2 regions of the Nonomuraea sp. NPDC059194 genome follow, and region 1 is predicted to be linked to the other one. Evidence: riboswitches for the same ligand, from Rfam matches in the RefSeq annotation. Region 1 holds a riboswitch; the other holds the start of a gene.

What was found. A riboswitch is a leader RNA that binds a small molecule or an ion and turns the genes downstream of it on or off. The one in region 1 is predicted to bind cobalamin.
Region 2: it holds a riboswitch for cobalamin, as region 1 does, so the genes downstream of both, cobN (cobaltochelatase subunit CobN) here and ACFXJ8_RS13615 (ribonucleoside-diphosphate reductase subunit alpha) in region 1, are expected to answer to the same signal.

What each region holds. Positions count from the first base shown of each region.
Region 1 covers NZ_JBHZBH010000008.1:131,383-134,400, forward strand. Annotated here, with positions in the region: gene ACFXJ8_RS13605 (helix-turn-helix domain-containing protein) at 1-455, shown strand, start outside; gene ACFXJ8_RS13610 (Bug family tripartite tricarboxylate transporter substrate binding protein) at 504-1,427, shown strand; cobalamin riboswitch at 1,432-1,630, shown strand; gene ACFXJ8_RS13615 (ribonucleoside-diphosphate reductase subunit alpha) at 1,718-3,018, shown strand, end outside.
Region 2 covers NZ_JBHZBH010000001.1:280,585-283,602, forward strand. Annotated here, with positions in the region: gene cobG (precorrin-3B synthase) at 1-734, opposite strand, end outside; cobalamin riboswitch at 752-932, shown strand; gene cobN (cobaltochelatase subunit CobN) at 970-3,018, shown strand, end outside.

The sequences.
Region 1 (3,018 bases):
TGCTCGACGCCAAGACCGGCACGACCAGCTACCACCTGCGCCAACTGGAGAAGTACGGGTTCATCGAGGAGATCCCCGAGCGCTCGGCCGGGCGCGAGCGGTGGTGGCGCAGGATCGAAACGGGCGACATCAGGCTGCCGCATCCGCAGCGGCTGGCTCCGCAGGACCGTCCGGTGCTGGCCGAGTTCCACCGGATCGGGCTCGAGGAGGACAAGCAGATCCTCATGGAGCTCCTGCCCGCCGCCTACCAGGCCGATCCCGCCTGGGTGAAGGTCTCGCGCGGCCTGGGCCGGATGACGCTGGCAGAGCTGGAGGCCTTCTTCGAGGAGTACATGCTGCTGCTGAAGAAATACAGCCATCGCGCGGCCGACGCCCCGCCGCAGGCCAGGCCGCTGCACATCCGCCTGCTCGCCATCCCGGCCGACCTGCCCACCCCGATGAGCGACTCTCCGTGACGAGCCCATAACATTGGGTGGAGGGGGCCGGGGTGACGGGGAGGGCGCATGCGCCGTCGGGAGTTCGTGGCGGGCGCGCTGGGCGCGCTGGGCGCGCTGGGCGCGCTGGCCTGCCTGTCCGGCTGCGGCACGCCCACGCGACAGGTTCCGAGCTTCTCCGTCGTGCCAGGCGGCGAGGCCTGGATCCCCGTCGCGCGGGCCCTTGAAGGGCAGCTCAGGCGCGGCGGGATGTCGGCAGGGGGCACCAGGCTGACCGTGACGGGCCTGCCCGCGCTCGCCGCCGCCGAGATCAGCAGGTCGAAGGAGATCGGCACGCCTCTGGCCAGGCTCGTCGGCGACGTCGAGGCCCTGGTGGTCACCGACGCCTCCCTGTTTCGCGAGTTCGACGAGTTCGCCCGGCGGCTGGTCGCCGACCCCGGCGGCACCGTGCTGGGCGGCAGGCCGCAGGGGGAGACCGACCACCTGCTGTTCGGGCTGGTCGCCCGCGGCCTCGGTGCCGACGCCAGAGTGCTCGACTACGCCGGCTACCCCACCACGAACGACGCGGCCGAGGCGCTGCTGGCCGGCCGGGTCGCCATCGCCGCGGGTCCGCTCGGCGAGTGGCGCAAGCCCCTCGACAAGGGGCGCGTCAGGGTGCTGGCCGTCTCCTCGGCCGAACGGGTCGAGGGCGTCGATGCGCCGACCCTGCTGGAGTCGGGCGTGCGGGTCGACTTCGCCGACTGGTGCGGCGTGCTCGGGCCCAAGGAGATGGGCGAGGGCGAACGCGCCCAGGCGGTCGAGCTCCTCGACGAGGTCGTCGGGTCCGAGCGGTGGCGGGAGGCCTGCCGTACGAAGGGCTGGAAACCGATCCCGCTCAGTGGCGACGACTTCGGCCAGTGGTTCGGCTCCGAGGTCGAGAGGACCCGCGAAGTGCTCAAGGACCTCGGCCTGATCGACACAACTTGTTGGGGTAGTTGCGTCCGCGGCCACTAGATGTAGGATCCTGGTCGTCGCTGGTTCGCCCGAGCAGGGCGAAGCAAAAGGGAAGCCGGTGAGATTCCGGCACTGCCCCGCAGCGGTGAGCGGGAACGACCGCCGTCACGAAGCACTGGGCCCATGGCCTGGGAAGCGACGGCCAGTAGGAAGCTGACGTACGCCCGCGAGTCCGAAGACCTGCCAGCGGTATGACCTGTCCAAGGCCTCGAGGGAGGGCCAGGGGGCCCTGCGGCGTGCCCGCGTGCTCTCGCCTGCCCTCACGGGGGCGAAGCTCGCGAGGAGAGAGCGTGACGCAGATCGTAGAGGTGGATCGCCGGCTGGCCATCGAGGAGGCCGCCGCCAGGGTGATCACCGATCCGGAGAACTCCAGGGTCGCCGCCAGGCTGCTGGCCGAGGAGATCGCCGACGAGGCCGCCGCCCACGGCGTGCGGACCTTCTCCGAGTCGATCGCGGCCACCCACGCCGCGGGTCTGCTGCAGGACGGGCTGGCCGCCTTCGTGGCCGCCAACGCCGCCGCCCTCGACGCGCTCGTGGACGAGGGCGCCGACGACAGGTTCGAGTACTTCGGCCTGCGTACTGTCTACGACCGCTACCTGCTGCGCCACCCGGAGACCCGCGGCGTGCTCGAACGCCCGCAGCACTTCATGCTGCGCGTCGCGTGCGGCCTGTCGGCGTCGGTCGCCGAGGCCGCCGAGCTGTACGCGCTGATGTCCACGCTGTCGTACCTGCCCAGCTCGCCCACTTTGTTCAACTCCGGCTCGCGCCGCGCCCAGCTGTCGTCCTGCTTCCTGCTCGACTCGCCGCGTGACGAGCTGGAGGGGATCTACGAGCGCTACGGCCAGGTCGCCAGGCTGTCGAAGTACGCCGGCGGCATCGGCATCGCCTGGACCAGGGTGCGTTCGCGCGGCTCGCTGATCCGCGGTACCAACGGCCACTCGAACGGCATCGTCCCCTGGCTGCGCACGCTCGACGCCAGCGTCGCCGCCGTCAACCAGGGCGGCCGCCGCAAGGGTGCGGCCTGCGTCTACCTGGAGACCTGGCACGCCGACATCGAGGAGTTCCTCGAACTGCGCGACAACACCGGCGAGGAGGCGCGCCGCGCCCACAACCTCAACCTCGCCAACTGGGTGCCCGACGAGTTCATGCGCCGCGTCGAGGCGGACCAGACGTGGTCGCTGTTCGACCCGAAGCAGGTGCCGCACCTCACCGACCTGTACGGCGAGGCCTTCGACGAGGCATACAAGGCCGCCGAGGCGGCGGGCCTGTACACCCGCCAGATCCCCGCGCGCACCCTGTACGGCCGGATGATGCGCACGCTCGCGCAGACCGGCAACGGCTGGATGACCTTCAAGGACGCCGCCAACCGCGCCTCCAACCAGACCGCGCGCCCGGAGAACGTCATCCACCTGTCCAACCTGTGCACCGAGATCCTCGAGGTCACCAGCGACGGCGAGACCGCCGTCTGCAACCTCGGCTCGATCAACCTGGCCGCCCACCTGTCCGGCGCCACCATCGACTGGGTACGGCTGCGCGCCACCGTCAGGACCGCGGTGCGCTTCCTGGACAAGACGATCGACCTGGGCTTCTA
Region 2 (3,018 bases), on a different contig from region 1:
GTTCCCGCATCACGTACCCCCACGCCTTGCGGGACCGTCCCCGCGCCTTCCGGGGTTGGACCGGTGTGGGGCAGGTGGGCGGCCAGCAGGGCGGGGCCGTCGGGGAGGTCGGTGACGCGCCACGCGGTGCCGTCGCTCAGCTCCACGAAGGCGCGGGCGGCGACGAGCATCAGCGGGACCACGTCGGCGACGCCCACGGGCAGGCCGGGCCGTACCCCGCCGAGCAGCAGCACTCCGCCGGACGGCGAGGTGGCCAGGAAGGCCACGTCGGCCCCGCAGGACAGCACGTCGCCGGTGCCGTCGTCCAGCGCGAAGAGGAAGCGGCCTGACAGCGCGGCCAGCTCGGGCGCGGCGCACAGCCCGCGGTCCAGGGCGGCGACCAGTGGCCGGACGTCCACCAGGGACGAGGGGGCGCGGCCCGCCAGAGGGGAGGCGAGGATGTTGCGCACCCGCTCGTGGGTTTCGGACGGCAGCAAGCCCGCCGCCGCCATCCGCGCCGCGAACTCCGAGGGCGCGCGCAGGCCACGGACCTGGACGTTCGCCCGGGAGGTCAGCTCGATCACGCCGGATCCGAGCGTGGCGGCGCAGTCCGCCAGCTCCCTGAGCTGGGCGGAGGTGAGCGCGCCGCCCGGGATGCGGACCCTGGCCAGGGCCCCGTCGGCGGCGGTGTGGACCTGCAGCGCCCCAGGACACGCATCAAGGCGTGCTTGTCCCGAAAAGTCATTTATGTCCACGCGGAGGATGGTAACCCGTCCAAAACCCTCTAGTCTGATCGCAGACGAGGGCGACGGAGGAAGCCGGTGCGAAGCCGGCGCGGTCCCGCCACTGTGACCGGGGAGCGAACCCCACCGCAGGCCACTGTCCGGCGACGGATGGGAAGGCCGGGGTGAGCGTCGATCCGGGAGCCAGGAGACTCCCGCTCTCGTGACACCCGCGACCGGGGCGAGGACCCCGAGGGAGGAGTTCCCTGTGCCCGAGAGCACGGCCGTTCTGCTGCTGTCGACCTCCGACACCGACCTGCTCAGCGCGAGGGCGAGCGGCGCGCCGTACCGGCTGGGAAACCCCGCCAGGCTCACGGTCGACGACCTGCCCGCGCTGGTCGAGGGTACGGACCTGGTGGTGGTGCGGCTCCTCGGCGGGCGCAGGGCCTGGGAGGACGGGCTCGACCACCTGCTGGCGGGCCCGCGTCCCGTGGTGGTGCTGGGCGGCGAGCAGGCGCCCGACGCCGAGCTGATGGAGCTGTCCACGGTCAGCGGCGGCGTCTGCGCCGAGGCGCACGCCTACCTCGCCCACGGCGGCCCGTCGAACCTGGCCGAGCTGCACTCCTTCCTGTCCGACACGGTGCTGCTGACCGGGCACGGGTTCGCCGCGCCCGAGCCGACCCCGACCTGGGGGCTGCTCGACATGGAGGGCGCCGTCTCCGAGGGCCCCGTCGTCGGGGTGCTCTACTACCGGGCCCACCACATGGCGGGCAACACCGGGTTCGTCCGGACGCTCTGCGAAGCGATCGGGGAGGCGGGCGGGCGCGCGCTGCCGATCTTCTGCTCCTCGCTCCGTACGGCCGAGCCCGAGCTGCTCGACACGCTGCGGACCGCCGACGCGCTCGTGGTAACCGTCCTGGCCGCCGGGGGCACCAAGCCCGCGACCGCGGGAGCGGGCGGCGACGACGCGGCCTGGGACGTGGGCGCGCTGGCCGAGCTCGACGTGCCGATCCTGCAGGGGCTCTGCCTCACCACGAGCAGGCAGGCGTGGGAGGAGAACGACGACGGCCTGTCGCCGCTCGACGCGGCCTCGCAGGTGGCGATCCCCGAGTTCGACGGGCGGATCATCACGGTGCCGTTCTCGTTCAAGGAGGTCGACGAGGACGGGCTGACCGTCTACGCGGCCGACCCCGAGCGCGCGGCCCGCGTGGCGGGCACCGCCGTACGGCACGCGCGGCTCAGGCACGTCCCGAACGCCGAGAAGAAGCTCGTGGTGATGCTCTCGGCCTACCCGACCAAGCACTCGCGCGTCGGCAACGCGGTCGGCCTCGACACGCCCGCGAGCACGGTGAAGCTGCTGGCCAGGCTCGCCGAGGAGGGCTACGACCTGGGCGAGGGCCTGCCCGGCGTCGCCGACGGCGACGGCGACGCGCTCATCCACGCGCTCATCGCGGCGGGCGGCCAGGACCAGGAGTGGCTGACCGAGGACCAGCTCGCCGCCAACCCGGTGCGCATCTCCGCCGACGCCTACCTCGCCTGGTACGGCACGCTGCCCGAGGAGCTGCGCGAGGCGATGGAGCGGCACTGGGGGCCGCCGCCCGGCGAGCTGTTCGTCCACGAGGGCGACATCGTGCTCGCCGCGCTCCGGGCGGGCAACGTCGTGGTGATGGTGCAGCCGCCGCGCGGCTTCGGCGAGAACCCGATCGCGATCTACCACGACCCCGACCTGCCGCCCAGCCACCACTACCTGGCCGCCTACCGCTGGCTTTCGGCCGAGTTCGGCGCGCACGCGATGGTGCACGTGGGCAAGCACGGCAACCTGGAGTGGCTGCCGGGCAAGTCGGCGGGCCTGTCGGCGGCGTGCGGGCCCGACGCGGCGCTGGGCGACCTGCCGCTGGTCTACCCGTTCCTGGTGAACGACCCCGGCGAGGGCACGCAGGCCAAGCGGCGGGCGCATGCCGTCCTGGTGGACCACATGGTGCCGCCGATGGCGCGGGCCGACACCTACGGCGACATCGCCCGCCTGGAGCAGCTCCTCGACGAGCACGCCTCCATCGCGGCGATGGACCCGGCGAAGCTGCCCGCGATCAGGGCGCAGATCTGGACGCTGATCCAGGCGGCACGGCTCGACCACGACCTGGGGCTGGCCGACCGGCCGCACGACACGGAGTTCGACGACTTCCTGCTGCACGTGGACGGCTGGCTGTGCGAGGTGAAGGACGCGCAGATCCGCGACGGGCTGCACGTGCTGGGCGCGGCGCCCGAGGGGGCGGTGCGGGTCGACCTGGTGCTGGCGATGCTGCGGGCCAGGCAGATG